DNA from 2 places in the Alsobacter sp. R-9 genome. Region 2 is predicted to be linked to the other one. Evidence: riboswitches for the same ligand, from Rfam matches in the RefSeq annotation. Region 2 holds a riboswitch; the other holds the start of a gene.
The links. Region 2 has a riboswitch for thiamine pyrophosphate ahead of thiM (hydroxyethylthiazole kinase). Riboswitches for the same ligand answer to the same signal wherever they lie in the genome.

Region 1 (10,607 bases), on a different contig from region 2:
AGGGAATCATTTTCGCAAAAGGAGTCGCGGATCAGGTCGTTGCAGTGGTCGCCCGACCACTTCCTCGCAGGGGGGCGGATCAGCTCCGCGCCGCCCGCCGCTGCCGCCGCCAGCCGCGAACGGTCGCCGTCAGCCGCGCGGCCGCCACGGCTTCGGCCGCTGTCACCACCCGCGCGTACTCGCCCGAGAGGTGAGCCATGGCGAGCGCGTGCACGTCCTCCGCCGGCCATGTCCGCCCTGCTGGGTCGCGCGTCTCCACCGACCAGCACGCATCGGACACGACGAAGACCCGGTAGCCGAGGCAGCCGGCATGCCGCGCCGTCGTGTCGACGGAGTTGTGCGCCAGCACGCCGCACACGACGAGCGTGGTGCAGCCGAGTCCGTCGAGGTGCTCCTCCAGCCCCGTCCCGACGAAGGCGCTCCCGGTCGCCTTCCCGACGACCGCCTCGCCCTCGCGCGGCATCGCCTCGGGCTTGAAGGCGTGCAGCGGCTGCCCCGGCCGGTAGGGCGAGGCAGGCTCGACGGAATCGTGCCGGACGTGCACCACCGGGAACCCGCCGTCCCGCCACGCGCCGATGAGCGCGGCGATGGCCGCCTCCGCACCGGGATTGTTCCGCCGGCCCCAGCGGGGATCGTCGATCGCCCCCTGGACGTCGACGACGAGGAGGGCGGTGTCGGACGGGATGCGCACGGGCGGGCTCCACAGGCCCGCGCCGGCGGGCTCACATCGGGATCAGGACCCACAGGTCGAGGTCGAGGATGACCGCCGGATCGTACTCCTCCCCGACCTTGAGGGGGAAGTCCGCGCAGGGCCGGTCCTTCGTGGCGACGAGCCGTACCCTGAGCGCACCCACGTCGTCGCGCCCGTCGAGCGCCTGCTTGTCGAGGACCTCGCTCCACGCCGACACCGTGCCGCCCGCGAAGAGCGGCGCGACGTGCCGCCCGCCGTTGATCGCGGCGACGTGGAAGGCGTTGCCGAGCCCGTTGAACGACAGCGCCCGGGCGAGCGAGATCACGTGTCCGCCATAGATCAGCCGACGCCCGAAGCGGCTCTGTCCCTGCGAGAGCTGGTCGAAGTGCGCCTTCGCGGTGTTCTGGTAGAGGCGGGTGGCGATCTGGTGCTCCGCCTCCTCCACCGTCATCGCGTCGACGTGGTCGATCCGCTCGCCGACCTCGTAGTGGGCCCAGCGGAACGGCGAGCCCGAGAGATCCTCGTCCCAGGCGGTGGGGTCGATCACCGGGCAGGCATCGCCCAGCGCGTCCGGCGTGACGACGCGCGGCAGGGTCGGCACGTGCTCCTCGAGCACCGGCAGGCCCGGCTCGCGCTTGCGCACCATCACCCAGCGGACATAGTCGAGCACCTCGGTCCCATGCTGGTTGAAGCCCGTCGAGCGGACATAGACCACGCCGGTCTGCCGGTTGGAGTTCTCCTTCAGGCCGATCACCTGCGACACCGATCGCAGCGTGTCGCCCGGATAGACCGGCGCCAGGAACCGCGCGCCGGCGTAGCCAAGGTTCGCCACGGCGTTGAGCGAGATGTCGGGCACCGTCTTGCCGAAGACGACGTGGAACACGAGCAGATCGTCCACTGGCGCGCGGGGATAGCCGATCGCCTGCGCGAAGGCATCGGACGACTGCACGGCGAAGCGGGAGCCGTAGAGCGCGGTGTAGAGCGCCACGTCACCCGTCGTGACGGTGCGCGGCGTCGCGTGCTGGATCGTCTCGCCGAGCCGGAAATCCTCGAAGAAACGCCCGGGGTTCGTCTTGCTCGCGGTCATGCGATCCTCCGCCATTCACGCCGGAGGCGGAGCATGGCCGCAACGTTGCGGTGCAGCAAGCGCGCCGGCGCCCGACCTTCGGCGGAGACGGGGAGACTAGAGCGCCGGCGCGGGCAGTCCCCGTCGCGCGCAGGCGGCGCCCAGCGTGTTGGCGAGCAGGCAGGCGATGGTCATCGGCCCGACGCCCCCCGGAACCGGCGTGATCGCCGACGCCACGCCCATCGCCGCGGCGGTGTCGACGTCGCCGACGAGTCGCGTCTTGCCCTCGCCGAGCTCCGGCGCCGGGATGCGGTTGATGCCGACGTCGATGACGATGGCGCCGGGCTTCACCCAGTCGCCCTTCACCATCTCTGGCCTTCCCACCGCGGCGACGAGGATGTCGCCCCGCCGGGCCACGGAGGGCAGGTCGCGGGTGCGCGAATGCGCCACCGTCACGGTGCAGCTCTCCGCGAGCAGCAGCTGCGCCATCGGCTTGCCGACGATGTTCGAACGGCCGAGGACGACGGCCTCCAGCCCGGAGAGATCCGGCCGCACCGTCTTCAGCAGCATCAGGCTGCCGAGCGGCGTGCAGGGCACGAGCCCGCCGGTGCCCGTGGCGAGCCGTCCGGCGTTGACGGGGTGGAACCCGTCGACGTCCTTGGCCGGGTCGATCGTCTCGATCACGCGGGCGGCATCGATGTGGGAGGGCAGCGGCAGCTGGACGAGGATGCCGTCGACCGCGGGATCCGCGTTGAGCCGGCCGACCAGCGCCAGAAGTTCCGCCTCGCCGGTACTGGCCGGCAGCTTGTGCTCGATGGAGCGCATGCCGGCCTCCACCGTCTGCTTCGCCTTGGAGCGGACATAGACCTGGCTGGCGGGATCCTCGCCGACGAGCACCACCGCGAGGCCCGGGATGACGCCCTGCTTCGCGAGCCGGTCAACATGGTCGCGAATGCGGCCGCGCAGCGCGGCGGCGACGGCCTTGCCGTCGATGATGGTGGCGGCCATGGCGCCCTCCGTATGCCGCGGGGGCGGGCTCAGAGCCCGAGCGTGCGCGCCAGCGCGCCGGCGAGGGCGGCGGCATCGCCCTCGACGTGCAGGGACTTGACCCGGGCGGTCGCACCGGACGAGAGCGTCACCTGCGTCGCCGCGACGCCGCAGGCGGCGGCGAGAAGGCGCGCGAGCGCCGCGTTGGCCTTGCCGGCCTCCGGCACCGCCTTCACCCGGGCCTTGATCACGCGCCGCCCGTCGGACAGCGTCTCGACGCCTTCGATCGCATCGCGCCCGCCGCGCGGCGTCAGGCGCACGCAGACCGACAGGCCTCCGTCGGCTCGCGGTTGCCAGGGGTGCGCGGCGTCGGTCATCAGAACACGTTGGGGTAGATGTAGTAGCCGATCACGCGCTGGATCAGGAAGATCAGCAGCAGCAGCACGATGGGCGAGATGTCGAGGCCGCCCATGTTGGGCAGGCGCCGCCGGATCGGGGCCAGCACCGGCTCGGTGAGCTGGTAGACGCCGTTGTAGATCATGCGGACGAAGTCGTTGCGCATGTTGATCACGTTGAAGGCGATCAGCCAGCTCAGCACCGCCGACGCGATGATGACCCACGTGTACAGGTCGAGCGCGAGCAGGATGACGTCGAGGATGGCGCGCATGAACGGCTCCGGCGGGACAGGCGGCCTTGGTTTAGCCGGGCCGCCTTCCGCGGACAAGCAGGCATCGCGAGGATGCATCGAACGGGCCACGGCCGGAACGGTCCGGCACGCGTCGCCGCCCCGACCCGGCGCGCCCCCGACTTTGCCGATTGACACGCCGCCGCCGCCCGCCTTATGAGGGCGCACCCGGAAGGGGGCTGTAGCTCAGTTGGGAGAGCGCTGCAATCGCACTGCAGAGGTCAGGGGTTCGAATCCCCTCAGCTCCACCAGGTCCCGCCGACCTGGTCATCCTTCTCCTCCACCAAATGCGATCACGACTGACTTGCCGGCCTGCTGCCGGAGCGTGACGCCGCGATCTGCGACCCCGTCTCAGGCGCTTGCGCGCCGCCGCACCCCCCGCTACATCTGCCTTCGCTCACGGGGTGCTCGCGCGGCGAGCTGAGAGGCGATGGTGCCAACCCGACGAACCTGATCCGGGTCATGCCGGCGGAGGGATTGAGGGATGACGAACCTCACCACAGTTGTGTCTGTTGTTTCGCGCGTCGCCGCGGTTGCGGCGCTGGTGGCGTGGGCCGTCGCGCCCGGTGCGGCGTCGGCGCAGGACAAGCCCACGCTCACGGTCCACACCTACTCGTCCTTCGTGGGCAAGTACGGGCCGGGCAAGGCGCTGAAGGAGCGCTTCGAGGAGACCTGCGGGTGCACGGTCGCCTGGATGACGTCCGACGACAGCGGCGGCATCGTCGCGCGCATGAAGCTCGAGGGTGACTCGTCCAAGGCCGACGTCGTGCTCGGCCTCGACGCCAACCTCGCCGGCGACGCGGAGGCCACCGGCCTCCTCGCCCCCCACGGGCGCACGATTCCTGCTCTCGACCTGCCGGTGGCGTGGTCGAGCCGCGTCTTCGTGCCGTTCGACTGGGGCTACCTCGCCTTCGTCTACGACGAGACGAAGCTCAAGACCCCGCCGGCGAGCCTGAAGGAGCTCGTCGAACGTGCCGACGGGCCGCGGATCATCGTGCAGGACCCGCGCACCAGCGCGCCCGGCCTCGGCTTCCTGCTGTGGATGAAGGACGTCTACGGCGAGCAGGCGCCCGCCGCGTGGGCGAAGCTGCGCCCGCGCATCGTCACCTTCACCAAGGGCTGGTCGGAGGCCTACGGCCTGTTTCTCAAGGGCGAGGCCGACATGGTGCTGAGCTACACCACCTCGCCGGCCTACCACGTCGCCGTGGAGAAGAAGCAGCAGTACAAGGCCGCGGCCTTCGCCGAGGGGAACTACCTGCAGGTGGAACTCGCCGCCGTCATGCGGACGACGAAGCAGGCGGACCTCGCCGGCCGCTTCATCGACTTCGTCACGTCGGAGCGGTTCCAGGAGCTGATGCCCGAGGGCAACTGGATGTACCCGGCCCGCACGCCGGCGGCCGGCCTGCCGGCGTCCTTCGCGGGGCTCGCCAAGCCGTCGAAGGGCCTGCTCCTCGACTTCGCGACCGTGCGCGACAACCGCAGGGCGTGGATCGACGAGTGGCTGTCGGCCACCGCGCGCTGACCGCGCCGTGCGCGGTCCCGGCCTCGTCGCCGCGGCGGCCGTCGTCGGGATCGTCGGCACGGGGCTGGCGGGCCTCTGGTCCGCCGGCGACGGGCTCGACCTGCGGGTCCTCGGCAGCCCGTGGCTGCACCGCATCCTGCTGTTCTCGACGCTGCAGGCGGGTCTCTCCACGCTGATTTCGCTCGTCGCCGGCGCCGCCCTGGCGCTGGCGCTGGCCCGCCGCCGGGCCTTCCCCGGCCGCGGCCAGCTCGTCGGCCTGCTCGGCACGGCGACGGCGCTGCCCGCCGTGGTGGTGGTGTTCGCGGTCGTCACCGTCTACGGACGCTCGGGGTGGCTGGGCACCGCGCTCGGCGCCCTCGGCCTGCCGGCCGGCCAGTGGCTCTACGGCCTGCCCGGCATCCTCATCGCCCACGTGTTCCTCAATGCGCCGTTCTGCGCGCGGGTGTTCCTGCGCGCGCTGGAGGCGCAGCCGCCGGAGACGTGGCGGCTTGCCAGCCACCTCGGCCTGCCGCCGCGCACGCTGTTCCGGCACATCGACGCGCCGCTGCTGGCGCGGGAGACGCCGGCCCTCGCGGTCCTCGTCTTCCTGCTGTGCTTCACCAGCTTCGCCACGGTGCTGGCGCTCGGCGGCGGCCCGGACCGCGCCACGCTGGAGGTGGCGATCTACGAGGCCCTGCGGCTTGACGCCGACTTCGCCCGCGCGGCGCTTCTTTCGGGGCTTCAGCTCGCCATCGGCCTGCTGCTGACGGTTCTCTTCGTCCTTTCGGACCGCGGCACGCGGGAGACGGCCGGCGCCGGCCGCGGCGTCGCGCGCCCGGACGCGGCGTCGGGCGCGCTTCGCCTCGCCGACGCGGCGGTGCTCGTCGCCGGAACGCTGTTCCTCGCGCCGCTCGCCCTTTCGGTCGCGACCGGCGCCGGCGCGATTCGCAGCCTTGCCGACGCCGAGGTGCTGCGGGCGACGGCCGCCAGCATCGCCATCGCCGCGACGGCAGCGGTCCTCGCCGTCACGGCTGCGGTCGCCCTCGCGCTCGCCGGGCGCGACCTGCGCTCGGCCCGGCACGGCACGACCGCGGCCGCCTTCGGGCATGTCGCGGTCATACCGCTGGCCGTACCGCCCTTCACCCTCGTCGCCGGCCTGTTCGTGGTGCTGCGCGGCCATGTCGACGTGGCGACCATGGGGGTGCCGATGGTCGTCGTGGTCAACGCGCTGATGGCACTGCCCTTCGCCATGCGCCTCGTCGAGCCGCCCCTGGCGCTGGCGGAACGGCGCTACGGCCGGCTGGCCGCGGGCCTCGGCATCCGCGGGCTCGCCCGCCTGCGCATCGTCGACCGGCCGTTCCTGCTGAGGCCCCTGCGCGGCGCGCTGGCGACCGCCGCGGCGCTTTCGATGGGGGACCTCGGCGTCGTCGCCTTCTTCGGCGGGCCGGACCTCGTCACGCTGCCGCTGCTGCTGTACCAGCGGCTCGGCGCCTACCGGATGGACGAGGCGGCGGCCGTGGCCCTGCTGCTGGCCGCGCTCGTGTTCGTCCTGGCTTGGGCCGCCGGTGCGGAGGCCGACGATGCTCGCGCTTGAGGCGCTGACCGTTCCCTACCCCGGCTTCACCGGGGTCTACACGCTGCGCGTGCCGCGCGGCGAGCTCTGCGCGCTCGTCGGTCCGTCGGGCGGCGGCAAGACGACCCTGCTCTCCGCCATCGCCGGCTTCGAGCCCGTCGCCTCCGGCACGATGACCTTCGACGGCGCGGACCTGAACGCCCTGCCGCCGGCCCGCCGGCCTGTCTCCATGCTGTTCCAGGACTGGAACCTGTTCCCGCACCTCGACGCGGCGGACAATGTCGGGCTCGGCCTGCGGCCCGACCTCCGGCTGACCGCCGGGGACCGGGAGGAGATCGCGGCGGTGCTCGCCCGGGTCGGTCTCGACGGGTTCGGTGGGCGGCGTCCCGGCGAATTGTCCGGCGGCGAGCGCCAGCGCGTGGCGTTGGCCCGCGCGCTCGTCATGCGGCGCCCGCTGCTGCTTCTCGACGAGGCGTTCGCCGCGCTCGACCCCGGCCTGCGCCGGGGCATGATCGACCTCGTCGATGAGCTGCGGCGCGAGCGCGGGCTCACGGTGCTGATGTCGATCCACACGCCGGAGGATGTGCTGGGCCGCGCCGGTGCGATGGCCTTCGTCGCAGGCGGCCGGGTGCGCCTGCACGGCCCGCCGGCCGACGTGCTCGGGAGCGACGACACGGACGTGCGCCGCTTCGTCGGGCGGCGCGTGCCGGGGGCCTGAGGCGCGGCGCGACGGCCTCAGTGCGCCATGAACACCGGCAGCCGGGCGTGGGCGAGCACGTGGCTGGTCGCCCCGCCGAAGATCATCTGGCGCAGGCGGCTCTGCGTGTAGGCGCCCTTGATGAGCAGGTCCGCGCCGGCCGCCTCGCAGTGGCTGAGAATGACCTCGCCGGTCGTCTTGCCCTTCGGCGCGACCGTCACCTCCTCGGCCTTGACGCCGTCGAGGCGCAGCATCCGCGTCAAGTCCGCCCCGCTCGGGCCGGGAACCGAGCCGCCCTCGACGCTCAGCACGTGCACCGTCTTGGCCTGTCGCAGGAGCCCCATGCCGAGGCCGATGCAGCGCGCCGTCTCGGTGCTCTGGTTCCAGGCGATGACGACGGTCTCGCCGATGGTCGTGCCGGAGAAGTCGGGTGGGGCGATCAGCAGCGGCCGCCCGCTCTCGAAGACGATCGTCTCCAGCAGCGACAGCCGCGGCCCCGCCGCGCTGGACGACGGCCGGCCCACGACCGTGATGTCGAAGATGCGCCCGCGCGCCGCGACGGCGCCGTCGCCGAGCAGCGGCGCCTCGTGCCAGCCGTGCGACGCGCCGTCGTTGAGCCCCGTGTGCACGGGAATGCCGGCCCGGCCGACGGCGGCGATGAACGAATCATGCGCGTCTCGGGCGATGTCGCCCATGCTGCGCTGCTGCGGCGGCCACAACGGCACCATCTCGCCGACGATGTAGTTGTCGAGCACCGGGAGGGTCGCCGCGCCCTCGATATAGGCGCCATGCGCCTTGGCGAAGAGAATTCCCGCATCGAAGATCGGGCGCGAGACCTCCGGATCGTCGATCGGAACGAATACGGACTTCATGATCGACCTCCCCTGTCGCAGTGCAGCAACCATAGCACCGCGACCGTGTTGGGGAAGGCCTCAGCGTGCGGCAAAGCTGACGCTTCGATCCGTCCCCCGGTGCGACCCCGCTTCCGACGGCTGGACCCGCACCGCCTGCACGGCTGCGAGCAGGTAGATGGCGAGCGTCAGGACGTTGAGGGCGACCCGCGTCCGGCGGATCTCCCCAGGCACGACGCAATTGTCATTCGTCATGTGCGTGGCCTTATCCGGTTAATGCCCTCCAGTCTCCGTGAGGCTTGCGGCCTCTTGTAGATCGGGCGAAACCGTAGGGAGAAACGCGGATCACGCCTTGCGCGATCCCTGCCCCGCTGCTTCTGTCCCGCCAAGCTCACGCTGGAGGCTCCGCATGCGCATCGGAACGGTGGTGCTCGGCTTCGCGGCGGGCTTTCTCGCGGTGCTCACCGTGCACCAGGCCGTGATCGCCGCCGGCGGCGCGCTGGGCTTCCTCGCTGCGGGCGGCGGCTGGTCCATGCAGCCCGTGCCCCCCTTCGGCGTGCCGCAGGTCCTGTCGCTCGCCTTCTGGGGCGGTGTCTGGGGCGTCGTCCTCCTCGCCGTCGCCGACCGCGCCGGGCGCGGCGTGGTGGGCTGGCTCGTCCCGACGCTCCTGCTCGGCCTGGCGACGACGCTCGTCGGATGGTTCGTCGTCGGGCCGCTCAAGGGCCGGCCCGTGGGCGACCTCGGGCTCGCCCGCCTCGTCACGGGGCTGGTGATCAACGGCGCATGGGCGCTCGGCGCGCTCGTCATCGCCCGCCTGCTGGGCCGGGTCGGCCTCGCGCGCTGATTCGGAAGCACCCGCCGCGGGGACGCAGGGGTCAGCTCGTCTGCTCGCAGCGGTGCCAGCTGTCGACCGGCAGGTCGCCGCCGGATGAACGGATCAGGTTCTCGTTCAGGAGCTGCAGCTGCATCATCGCCCCGGCGGCAGGGTCGCCGTCGGGCGCGGTGTAGGTGAACGAGTGGCGCGCGTAGCGGCCCTCGATCTTCTTGCCGCCCGGCGTGACGATGGTCGTGCCGGAGATTTGCATCTGCCGGGTGCCGGCGGCGTTGCACCAGTTGCCGTCGATGGAATCGGCGAGTGCCGGGACCGCCGCGGCAAGGCCGGCGGCGGTGAGCGTCATGCGCAGGAATGCCTTGCCCCTCATCGCAGCCCCCTCCTCTTCGGGACGCGTGGCCCTAGCCGACCGCCTCCAGCCGGCGTTCCGCCGGTGCGGACGACGGATCGGCAACCGTCGTTGCGGCCACCGGCGACAGCCAGTGGTCGAGGAACGCGTCGAGAAACCGGCGCACGGCCGGGTCGTGGATGTACCAGCCCTCGAGATGCTCGGGCCGGCTGCGCGCACCGGGCATCGCCATCCGCTCGTGGGCCCGGGTCGTCCAGCGGCACATCATCGCGTAGGTCACCTCCGGGTGGAACTGCAGCGCGTAGGCGCGGTCCCCGTAGCGGAAGGCCTGGTTGGGGAAGATGTCGCCCTCGGCCAGCGCCGTGGCGCCGCGCGGCGTCTCGAAGCCCTCGCGGTGCCACTGGTAGACGCTGGTCGGCCAGCGCACGCCGATCGTGTCGGCCAGCTGCTCGCCGGCCGACGTCGGGCGGATGGGGTAGTACCCGATCTCGGCGTGGCCGTCCGGATGCGGCGCGACCCGCGCGCCGAGGTGGCGGGCCAGCATCTGGGCGCCGAGGCACAGTCCGAGGAAGGGCGTCCCGGCCTTGAGGACGCAGCCGATCCAGTCGGTCTGGCGCCGCACCCAGTCGTGCTCGTCGTTGGCGCTCATCGGCCCGCCGAAGACGACGACGCCGGCATAGTGGTCGGGGGTGTCCGGCAGGACGCAGCCGAGCGGCGGCCGCTTCACCTCGAGGCGGTAGCCGCGCTCGACGAGCAGGCGGCCCACGCGGCCCGGGGTGGAGTGCTCCTGGTGGAGGACGACGAGGATGGGCTTGTCGGTCGACGCGGTCATGGCGGATCGCAGGATGGGCACGGGGGCCCGCGACGCACGAAGCGTGCCACAACCCGGCCGCTGCGTCGAGCCGTCGATCGCCGGCGGGGTCAGCGGATTCCCTGGGCGACGCAGGTGCGGCGTCCCGCCTCGAAACAGGTCTGCACCTTTCCGGCACGGTGCAGCGCCTCGACGATGAAGAGCCCCGCCCCCAGGAGAAGCAGGCACACGATCATGACGAGCAGGTTCACCGTCATGCGACGGTCGTGCTCGTCCTCGTCGTCACTGATCCAGCTCCGCACCGTCGGCCCCGGTCGTCGTCCGCGCCGACGGAATCATAGCGCAGGACGGCCCGCTTGGCACCGTCCCGCGAAGGGGCCGGCCGCGGTCAGCGCTGCGACCACGCGGCCGGGTTCTTCGCCCAGGTCTGGAGCGGCTCCATCGACTTCGGCATCGGCGCGTAGCCCAGCGCGGCGGGAGCGGGCGCCTGGCGGGCGGCCACGGCCGCAGGCTTCGCCGTGCGGGCCTTGGCGACCTTGGCCGGCTTCGGCGCCGACGCGGAGG
Region 2 (10,607 bases):
TTGTCGCAGAACCGGCCATCCACGGCCATGTGACACCACGGGTGGCTCCCGACGTGCCGCGATGAGCGGCCACGCCCGAGCTTGACCCGCCCGGACACGACCCGGCACCCTGAGCGGGACGACCAAACGGGCACCGCACGAAGGGGACGACGATGGCCTACGGGCGCAGCTTCACCAGCCACGCCTTCGCCGTCGAGTTGGTGGACCTGTTCAGGCACCAGCTCGCCATGTGCCGGCTGTCGCCCGGCGAGCTCTGCCTGTGCATTACCGACACGGCATGGAATCCCGCCTACGCCGCCGCCTGCCTGGGCGCCGCCCATTCGCTGGGCGCGGAGGCTTACCAGATGGTGTTCGCCGCGAATCGCCCCCTTCCGTCGAAGACCCTCACGGACGCATGGCGGCAGGCGGACCTGATCGTCTACATGACGACCTTCAAGCTTCATTATCGGCCCGAGATTCGCGCCGCGCTCGACGCCGGGGCGCGCGTTCTCTGCGTCATGCAGCCCGTGCACGTGATGGAGCGCCTCAAGGCGGATCCGGAGGTGCGTCGCCGGACGCGTGCAGGCGCGGCGCTCCTCGATGCGGCGAGGACCATCCGCATCACCTCCCCTGCGGGCACGGACCTCGTGATGGACAAGACGGGGCGGGCCGGGCTTGCCCACTACGGCGCGGCGGACGAGCCCGGCCACCTCGACTTCTGGGGCGGCGGCATGGTGCAGGCGGCGCAGCGCGAGGGCACCACGGAGGGTGTCCTCGTCCTCGACGTCGGCGACTGCTGCTTCCAACTCGGGCGGATGATCGAGCGTCCGACGGCGATCACGTTCCGACAGGGCAAGGCGGTGGCCTTCGAGGGGGGCCTCGACGCCGCGCTGATCCGCGCGGAGATCGAGGCGGGCGGAACAGAGAGCTGCTTCATGGCCGGGCACATGGCCTGGGGCACCGATCACCGGGCCCGCTGGCTCCAGCCGCTGCAGCAGACCCCCGACGCCGGGGGCGGCGGCGCGGACAACGAGGGCTTCCTCGGATCGATCCAGGTCGAGATCGGCAGCAACGACGACGTGGTCTTCGGCGGCAGGAACAGCGCCGCGACGCACCTTGGCTTGTGCCTGCGAAACGCGAGCCTCTCGCTCGACGGCCTGCCCGTCATCGAGAACGGGCGCTTCGTCATCGATCCGCTGAAGCCCGCCGCACCGTGATGACCAAGTCGCCGTGCAGGTGGAGGTTGCGAGGCGGGCGGGGCAGCCGGTAAATCACCAGCCGCATCATCCCGCGCACGGCCCAGACCGGAGTTCCCAGCCATGAAAACCTACAGGATCGCCGCCATTCCCGGCGACGGCATCGGCGGCGAGGTGGTGTCGGCGGGGCTGGAGGTGATGACGGCCCTGGCGCGCAGGACGAACACCTTCGCCTTCGAGGTGGACGCCTTCGACTGGGGCGGGGAGCACTTCAAGCGGCACGGCGCGATGATGCCGGCGGACGGCCTCGACCGCATCCGGCACCACGACGCCATCCTGTTCGGCTCAGCCGGCCATCCCGAGATCCCCGACCACGTGACGCTGTGGGGCCTGCGTCTCGCGATCTGCCAGTCCTTCGACCAGTACGCCAATGTCCGCCCGACGCGGGTGCTGCCGGGCATCGTCTCGCCGCTGCGGGGCGTGCGGGACAGGGAACTGGACTGGGTCATCGTCCGCGAGAACTCGGAGGGAGAGTACGCCGGCGTCGGCGGGCGGGTGCATCGCGGCCTGCCCATCGAGGCCGCAACCGACGTGTCGATGCTCACCCGGGCCGGCGTGGAGCGCATCATGCGCTTCGCCTTCGACCTCGCCCGGTCCCGTCCGCGAAAGCTGCTGACCGTCGTCACCAAGTCGAATGCCCAGCGCCACGGCATGGTGATGTGGGACGAGATCGCCGCGGAGGTCGCCGGCGGCTATCCGGACGTGACGTGGGACAAGATGCTGGTCGACGCGATGACCGTGCGCATGGTCAACAAGCCGGAATCCCTCGACACCATCGTCGCCACCAATCTCCATGCGGACATCCTCTCGGACCTCGCCGCCGCTCTGGCCGGGTCGATCGGGATCGCTCCTACAGCCAACCTCAATCCGGAACGCGCCTTCCCCTCGATGTTCGAGCCCATCCATGGCTCGGCCTTCGACATCATGGGGAAGGGAGTCGCCAATCCGGTGGGCACCTTCTGGTCCGTCGTGATGATGCTGGAACATCTCGGCGAGCCCGAGGCCGCGCACCGGCTGATGGGCGCGATCGAGCGGGTGACTGCGGACCGGTCGGTGCACACGCCCGATCTCGGCGGCACGGCGCGCACAGCAGACGTCACCCGTGCAGTGATCGCCGCGATCGACGACGCGACGGCCTGAAGGATGGCGCCGGCTCAGTCGACGCCGAGCCTTCTCGCCCCCTTGCGGAAAAGCTCGGACGCCGACGCCTCGAAGCGGAACGCACGCTGGAAATCGGCAAACCGGTAGCCGGGGACGTCGGCGCGAATGGCGCCCAGCAGGGCGCGGGCCTCGTCGAGACGATCCGCCAGGGCAAGCGAGAACGCGGCGATGCCGCGAATGTGCGCCGCGGCGTTGGGGCGCGTCGCCGCCCGAAGGCCCCAGTCCGCGGCCTCGTCGAACCGCCCGAGCCGGACCAGCGCCATGGCGCGCGAACCGAACATGCCGAACAGCATGGGGTCGAACGGACTGAGCTCCCGCGACTGGTCCGAGAACCCGATCGCCGCGGACGGATCGCCGGTCGTGGAGTGGACGAAGGCGAGATTATAGTGCGCCAGCGCGAAGTTGGGGCTGAGATGGACGGCCTGCTCGAGCTCGGTGATGGACTCGTCCAGCCGGCCCCGCAGCCATAGCGCGCGCCCCATGGCCCAGTGGGCCGCCGGATCGCGGTCGTCGACCTCGAGGCTCTGCCCCGCGAGGGTCTGCGCGAGTTCCGTGGCGGCGCGTGGATCAGCGGCCCAGCCCTGGAACGCATCCTGCCAGTGGGTGAATGAAAGGCCGGCAAAGGCACGCGAGAACGTGGGATCGAGCCGCACCGCCTGCGCGAAGAAGTGGCGGGCCTGCCCGTTGTCGTCGGGGGTGAAGCGGTACATGTGCCAGAGGCCGCGGTGGTAGGCCTCCCAGGCATCGAGCGAACTCGGCGCCTTCAGCACCGCACGGTGACGCTCGAGAGCCTCGATCTCGGCAATCACCGACGACACGATCCGGTTGCCGATGCCTTCGAGCACGGCAAGGGCGTCCTGGAGGCGCGTGTCGAAGGTTTCTGCCCAGACGACCCGCGTGGACTGCGTCTCCAGCAGTTCCGCCTGGACGACGAGCCGCTCGCCGCTCTGCAGCAGCGTGCCCCCGACGACGTAGTCCACGCCCAGCATGCGGGCGGAGTCCTGCGCGCCGTACTGCCGTTCATGCAGGGCGAGGACAGAGCCCTGGGCGATGACGAACAGGGTCCGGAGCTTGGCCAGCCGCGTGATGACGTCATGGGCCAGAGCCGCCGGCAGCCACGTGGCATTCCCGGACGGCGGCCCGACGCCCGCGAACGGGATGATCGCGATGGAGGCACGCCGCGGCGTGGCCGAGGGCACGATGGGCTCCGCGGCCATCGCCCGGGGGACGCCGGGCTCCGCCTTCAGCAACGGGTCGGACGGGACGCCCCCGGCGGCGTGCAGGACCCTGCTCCTCCGCCATACGGATCGGAGGGGCGCAGGATCCACCGCATCCGACTCGAACAGCTTCACCGCGGCCTCGAGATGCTGCTCGCCCTCGCGCAGGCGCCCGCGGCGAACCAGCTCGACCATGAGCCGTTCCTGGACCTGAAGGTCGAAGGGGTTCTGGCGGACGAGCATCTCCAGCGCCTCGAGAGCCTCCTCGCCACCGGACCGCGCGGCGAGCAGTTCCAGCAGCGAGGCCCGACAGCTGCCGAGGCGCCGGCGCTGCGCCACGATCCAGGTATCGAACAGGGGGCTGTGGTCGATCTCGACGCCTTCGAGCAGTTCGCCGCGGAACAGGGACAGGCGTCGGCGGATCTCGTCGAGGCCAAGCGGCTCCTCCGCCGGCGTGGGCAAGGGAAGGACGGAACGCACGTCCACGGAACAGTCCGACAGGTCGAGAGCGACCGAGTCGTCGCGGGCGTGGAGCCGCCGCCGCTGCGGTTCGTCCACCAGCGCCCGGATCTTGCTGAGGCACCAGCGGAGTTCGCTGCGGGGGTCGCTGGGAACCTCCCATAGCATCTCGCACAATTCACCGCGGCGGACAGGCCCCCGCGCCAGCGCCAGATACCCGAGCAGGGCGCGAACCTTCCGGGAGGGAGGAAGGCGCTGTTCCACGCCGTCGCGCGACACCACGAGGGGCCCGATCAAGCGCAGTTCGAGCCCGCCTTGCCGCTCTCCCGCCGATTCCATGGCCGCTTCCACGCCGGCTCCCACGCCCGCTCCGATCCCTCGCCCCCAGTCTCCCTCTTGCGGATCGCGCTCGGGACAACCGTCGGGGCGAGGTCCGTCGCCAGGACGAACGCCAGTCAGGCGAGACTAGATCAAGGACGCGGAACCGCAAGTCGCGGTGACCGTCGGACCCGCGCACCCCGGCCGCAGACTTTGGCGGCCCGGAACCAGGAAGGAAGACGCCATGTCCGCTGCTCAGCAGATCCCGCCCACCGTCGACTTCGAGGCCATCAAGTCACGGCAGAAGTCGACATGGGCCTCCGGCGACTACGCCATCATCGGAACCACCCTGCAGATCGTCGGCGAAACCCTCTGCGAGGCCGTCGACCTGCGCGCAGGCCAGCGTGTGCTCGACGTCGCCGCCGGCAATGGCAACGCCACGCTGGCGGCAGCACGACGCTTCGCCGACGTCGTGTCCACCGACTACGTCGGAGCGCTGCTGGAGCGCGGCAGGGACCGCGCCAGGGCAGAGCGGCTCATGGTCGACTTCCAGGAGGCCGACGCCGAGGCCCTGCCATTCCCGGACGGCAGCTTCGATGTCGTGCTGTCGACGTTCGGCATCATGTTCACGCCGGATCACGCCCGCACCGCACGAGAACTCGCCCGGGTCTGCCGCAGCGGCGGACGCATCGGTCTCGCCAACTGGACGCCTGACGGGTTCATCGGCCGCCTCTTCAAGGTGATCGGGACCCACGTTCCGCCGCCGGCAGGGGTCAAGTCGCCGGCGCTCTGGGGGACGGAACCCTACGTCGCGGAGCTCTTCGGACGGGACGCCGAGGTCGCATCGACACGGCGGTTCTTCACCTTCCGGTACCGGTCGCCGGCCCATTTCGTCGACCTGTTCCGCGCCGTCTACGGACCGGTCCACAAGGCCTTCGCGTCTCTCGATCCGGCGAAGGCCGAGGCGCTGGAGCACGACATCCTCGCGCTCATCGGAGAGTTCAACACCGCCAGAGACGGCACGGTCGTGGTGCCGAGCGCGTATCTCGAGATCGTCGCCACCCGGTGCTGATCCGGCGCGACGTCTGCAGGACGGTTTGGACCGGGGGCCGCCGTGGCTTCCGGTCCAGCCTGCGTCCGGCTACCAGCCGTACCAGACGCCCGTTCCGTAGTAGGGGCCTCCGCCGTAGCCATAGCCGTAGTAGCGGGGCCTGTAGTAGGGCCCGCCATAGTATGGCCCCGGGCCGTAGTAGTAGCCGCCGGGATAGGTCGAGGCGGCCACGACCGCGCCGCCCACGAGGCCCGCGGTTGCCCCGGCCAGAACCGCGTTGTTGGCGGCCTGTGCCTCCATCCGGTTGTCGCGATAGGCGGTCTGGACGCACCGGTTGAATGTCTTCGTCCCGGGCCGGTAGCCGGAGGCGGCGCACATGTCCTGTGCGCTCATGAGGGATTGTTCCGGCGTCTGACACCCGGCGAGGGCGCAGGACGCGAGGATGGCGAGGGCGAGGCGGTTGAGTGACATCGGCATGTCCCCTTGAAGGGATCGGAGGTCGAAGTCTCCCGCCGCCCGAGGCCGCGGGTCAAGTCCGGCCCATTGCGCAGGCCTCGTCCACTCCGGCGCCGGGGTCGCCTACGCCGTCTTCCGCAGAACAGCGGGGGCCAGCAGGGCCCGCACCCCGGCCTCGTCCGTCGGGCGCCCGATGAAGTAGCCCTGCCCGCTGCAGACACCGAGAAGGCGAAGGGTTTCCATCTCGCTTTCGGTCTCGATGCCTTCCGCAACGATGGTGCATCCGGTCTCGGCCGCGAAATAGATCAGCGCGGCGGCGAGTGCCCGGCGCGCCTGGTCCACGTCCACCGAGCGGGTCAGGCTCATGTCGAGCTTGATGATGTCGGGCTGCAGTTGGACGATGTGCTGGAGCCCCGAATAGCCGGCCCCCGCGTCGTCGATGGCCAGCCGGAAGCCGGCGGCGCGGAGCGGTGCGAGGGCCGCGAGCAGCTGACCATAGTCGCCGACGGGGGCATGCTCCGTCACCTCGATCACCACCCGGCGAGCCGGAACGCCGGAAAGGGCTTCGGCCAGCCGACCGCTCAGCACGGTCTCGGGAGAGGCATTGACTGAGACGTAGATCGGCTCGGGCAGCATGGGGAGGATTTCGAGTCCGGACCGCAGCACGGCGATCTCGAGGTCGACGCCGAGGCCGACACCGAACGCCTCGCCGAACCACTTGTCCGGCGACCGGTAGGGCTCCGGGCGGAACCGGCAGAGCGCCTCGAAGCCGGACGGCTGGCGCTGGCTGAAGCTCCAGATCGGCTGGTAGGCCATCGAGAAGGCGCGCGCCGAGATCACTCCCGCGATCTCCTCGCGCTTGCGCGCCGCCGTGGTCTCCGTCTCATCCTGACGGGTGAGTTCGGCCGCGGCGAGATCGGCGAAGACCCGCATGATCTGCAGGTCCCGTGGATTGAGCGTGCCGTTGGCATGGGGGCTGAGGCAGCAGAACATCCCGAGAGGCGTGCCGTCCTTGCCCCGGATCGGGACGCTCATGTGCGCGCCGATGGGAACGCTCTTCGTGATCGGGATGCTCTGTGCGAGGTCGTAGTCCGACGTGTCCGCCATCAACTCGGGCAGGCGCCCGGCGAGGATGTGCCGGCAATAGACCGAGTCCAGCGGCATCCGGTCGCCGGGCTTGATCATGTGCTCGAGGCCGGGGGCGTCGACCATCCGGAACACCGTCTCGTCGCCCCTGAACTCCGAGATGTACGCGACCTCCATGCCGAGGTGTTTGCGGATCGCCTCAAGGGCGACCTGCACCCCCTCGGGGGAGTCCACCTTGGCATTCAGGGCTGAAGTCAGCACGGGTTGCACCTCGGGCGTCGGTTACGACGATCGTATGACGGGAATCTCTGACGAATCCGTTGCCGAGCCCCGGTCGCCCCGGGTCCCGCGGGGTGGCCGGCGCACCCGAAGCCTGCCGTGCAAACCGCTTGCGCAGCTGCCGCGCCGGCCCTACCGTCCCGACGTCCTGGGGTGCCTTCGGGCTGAGACGGCAGCGGGCCGAACCCATCGAACCTGATCCGGGTCATTCCGGCGGAGGGAGGCGAAACCAATGACTTTGCCGGAACTGCAACCGTCGCCCGAGGCTTCGGCTGGCGTCCTGCGCGCCGTGCGCGCGGAGCGGCCGCTCGTGCACAACATCACGAACTTCGTGGTGATGAACTTCACCGCCAACGTCCTCCTCGCCGCAGGCGCCTCCCCGGCGATGGTTCATGCGGTGGAGGAGGTCGAGGAGTTCGTCGCCTTCTCGCGCGCACTGGTGGTGAACATCGGGACGCTGGATGCCGGCTTCGTGGCCGGCATGGAGCGGGCGGCGACGGCTGCAGCGAAGGCAGGCGTGCCGTGGGTGCTCGACCCCGTCGGCGTCGGCGCGACCGGCTATCGCAACCGGGTCGCCGCCGGACTGCTGGACAGGGGCCCTGCCGTGGTGCGCGGCAACGCCAGCGAGATCATCGCGCTCGCCGGGGTCTCCGGCGCCCGGCCAAGGGGCGTCGACTCGGCGGCCGGAAGCGAGGAGGCGCTGGCCGCGGCAAGGTCGCTGTCGGCGCGCTCGGGCGCCGTGGTCGCCATCACCGGCGCGACGGACTACGTGGTGTCCGGCGACGATGTGAGCGGCATCACCGGCGGCCATCCGATGAGCCAGGACGTGACCGGAACCGGCTGCGCCACGACCGCGCTCGTCGGCGCGTGCCTTGCCGTGGCCGGCCCCCGGGATGGTGCCGTCGCGGCGCTGTCCCTGATGAAGGCGGCGGCGACGCGCGCCGCGGCCGCCGCGCAGGGACCCGGAAGCTTTGCCGTGCATCTGCTGGATGCCCTCCACGCGATCTCCACGGAGGCCTGACCGGTGTCCCGCAACGTCGACCTGAGGGTCTACTTCGTCACCGACGCCCCTCTGACCGCCGGGCGCGAACTCGTCGACGTCGTGCTTGCGGCGGTTCAAGGCGGCGCGACGCTGGTGCAGCTGCGCGACCCTGCCGCCAAGGCGGGACGGCTGCTGGAACAGGCTCGCGCTCTCGTCGCCGCGCTCGCCGGCACGGGCGTGCCGTTGATCGTCAACGACCGGCCGGACGTCGCGCTCGCGGCAGGCGCGGCCGGCGTGCATGTGGGCCAGGACGACCTGCCTCCCGCGGCAGCGCGCGCCATCCTGGGCGAACACGCCGTCATCGGTCTCTCGATCACGCACCCGGACGAGATGGCGTCCGTTCCATGGGACATCGTCGACCACCTTGGCGTGGGTCCCGTCGTCTCCCGCGGCGTCAAGCCGGACGCGGCGGAGCCCATGGGCATCCCCGGCCTCGCGCGATGCGTGCAACTGTCCCGGCGACCCGTCGTCGCCATCGGCGGCATGACGGCCGACGCGGCGGAGCCGTGCATCCGGGCCGGCGCGGACGGCCTCGCCGTGGTCGCCGCCATCGCCGGGAGTCCGGATCCTCGTGCAGCGGCACGCGATATCCGGACCGCCGTCGATGCGGCCCTGCGGTCACGGACCTGAGAGCGGAATCAGCACCTTTTCCCGGGTTCGCGCGGCCGCTCGATCCACGTCTCCACGGCGCCGACACGCCACGAAAGAACGGATCGTCTCCAGCGCGGCACCTTCAGAGGGCATTCTTCTCCCCGCAGGCCCGATCGCGCTGCGTCCGCGGATCCGGCTTGGCGTTCGGAAGCGGGCACGGCAGACTGCCGCTCCGCAGAGACCGTGGTTCGACGACATCCTTCATGACCTCACAGGCGCGCCTCCTGCGCAGCGTCCGACGCAACCTCCTGGCCGCGATCCCGACCATCCTGGCGATCGTGGTGCTCAACTTCTTCCTGCTGAAGCTGGCGCCGGGCGACGCCGCGGACGTGCTCGCCGCGGAGTCGGGCGCCGCCACGGAGGAGCTGATGCGCCAGCTGCGGGCGCGTTTCGGCCTCGATCTGCCGGTCCTGGCCCAGCTGCAGGCCTACCTCGCCGGCCTCGCGCAGGGCAGCCTGGGCTTCTCTCCCCGCTACAACATGCCGGTCGCGGACCTGATCTGGCAGCGGCTTCCGCCGACGCTGCTCCTGATGGCCGTGGCGCTGGTCTTCGCCTTCGTGGCCGGGATCGCTTCGGGCTGCGTGATGGCGCTGCGGGCCAACCGCTGGCCGGACCGCGTCCTGTCGCTGGTCGCGCTTCTGCTCTACTCCCTGCCCGGCTTCTGGGTCGGCCTGATGCTCATCGTGCTGTTTTCCGTGAAGCTCGGCTGGCTGCCGAGCGGCGGACGCGAAACCATCGCGTCGGGGATGACCGGCCTCGATCTCGTTATCGACAGGGCCCGGCACCTCGTGCTGCCAGCCGTGACCCTCGGTCTCTTCTACGTCGCGATCTACGCGCGTCTGACCCGCGCGGCGGTTCTGGAGGTCTCCGAGCTGGACTTCGTCCGCACCGCCCGTGCCAAGGGACTGTCGGGGACGGCCGTGGCCGTGCGCCACGTGCTGCGCAATGCGCTGATCCCCGTGACCACGATGGCCGGCATCCACATCGGCGGCATCCTCGGCGGCGCGGTCGTCGTGGAGACCGTCTTCACCTGGCCCGGCCTCGGCCGGCTCGCGTTCGAGGCGGTCCAGCGCCGTGACTTCAACGTGCTGCTCGGCGTGCTGCTGCTCTCCTCGATCATGGTGATCGTCGTGAACATGCTCGTCGATCTGCTGCAGGCTTGGCTCGACCCCCGGATCGGGGATGCGGCATGACCGACACCACGGTGCCCACGGTGTTTCGCCCGACGCGGTCGGGCTGGCGAACCCTTCTCGCCAATCCCGCAGGTATCGCCTCCCTCGCCTTCCTCGCCGTCGCCATCGCGCTGGCCGTCGCCGCGCCATGGCTCTATCCGGAGGATCCGCTGGCCATGGTGGCGCGCCCGCTGCTGTGGCCCTTCCAGAACCCGGCCTATCCTCTCGGCACGGACAGCCTGGGACGCGACGTCGCCGCCGGCGTGATATGGGGCGCGCGGGTCTCGCTCCTCGTCGGCGTTGCGGCGATGGTGCTCGGTGTCGCCATCGGTCTCGTCGTCGGCGCCATGGCCGGCTACTTCGGCGGCCGGGTGGACCTCGTGCTGGTCAAGATCATCGAGATCTTCCAGACGCCGCCGAGCTTCCTGCTGCTCGTCGTGCTGGTCGCGGTCGCGCAGCCCTCGCTCGCCACGGTCGTTG

Region 1: it holds a riboswitch for thiamine pyrophosphate, as region 2 does, so the genes downstream of both, thiB (thiamine ABC transporter substrate binding subunit) here and thiM (hydroxyethylthiazole kinase) in region 2, are expected to answer to the same signal.

The regions. Positions count from the first base shown of each region.
Region 1 is NZ_JBTSWJ010000009.1:166,091-176,697, reverse strand. It holds gene ACX9GQ_RS15920 (cysteine hydrolase family protein) at 80-691, opposite strand; gene ACX9GQ_RS15915 (MaoC family dehydratase) at 723-1,778, opposite strand; gene folD (bifunctional methylenetetrahydrofolate dehydrogenase/methenyltetrahydrofolate cyclohydrolase FolD) at 1,875-2,765, opposite strand; gene ACX9GQ_RS15905 (DUF167 family protein) at 2,795-3,121, opposite strand; gene ACX9GQ_RS15900 (YggT family protein) at 3,121-3,411, opposite strand; tRNA gene ACX9GQ_RS15895 (tRNA-Ala) at 3,605-3,680, shown strand; TPP riboswitch at 3,820-3,924, shown strand; gene thiB (thiamine ABC transporter substrate binding subunit) at 3,914-4,951, shown strand; gene ACX9GQ_RS15885 (ABC transporter permease subunit) at 4,959-6,524, shown strand; gene ACX9GQ_RS15880 (thiamine ABC transporter ATP-binding protein) at 6,511-7,221, shown strand; gene ACX9GQ_RS15875 (universal stress protein) at 7,239-8,072, opposite strand; gene ACX9GQ_RS15870 (hypothetical protein) at 8,133-8,306, opposite strand; gene ACX9GQ_RS15865 (hypothetical protein) at 8,461-8,895, shown strand; gene ACX9GQ_RS15860 (hypothetical protein) at 8,927-9,253, opposite strand; gene ACX9GQ_RS15855 (glutamine amidotransferase) at 9,285-10,064, opposite strand; gene ACX9GQ_RS15850 (hypothetical protein) at 10,154-10,345, opposite strand; gene ACX9GQ_RS15845 (L,D-transpeptidase) at 10,432-10,607, opposite strand, start outside.
Region 2 is NZ_JBTSWJ010000012.1:149,209-159,815, reverse strand. It holds gene ACX9GQ_RS19065 (M29 family metallopeptidase) at 153-1,196, shown strand; gene ACX9GQ_RS19060 (tartrate dehydrogenase) at 1,299-2,375, shown strand; gene ACX9GQ_RS19055 (tetratricopeptide repeat protein) at 2,390-4,411, opposite strand; gene ACX9GQ_RS19050 (class I SAM-dependent methyltransferase) at 4,635-5,462, shown strand; gene ACX9GQ_RS19045 (hypothetical protein) at 5,532-5,912, opposite strand; gene ACX9GQ_RS19040 (sensor domain-containing phosphodiesterase) at 6,021-7,244, opposite strand; TPP riboswitch at 7,402-7,500, shown strand; gene thiM (hydroxyethylthiazole kinase) at 7,495-8,283, shown strand; gene thiE (thiamine phosphate synthase) at 8,287-8,934, shown strand; gene ACX9GQ_RS19025 (ABC transporter permease) at 9,159-10,148, shown strand; partial or broken gene ACX9GQ_RS19020 (ABC transporter permease) at 10,184-10,607, shown strand, end outside.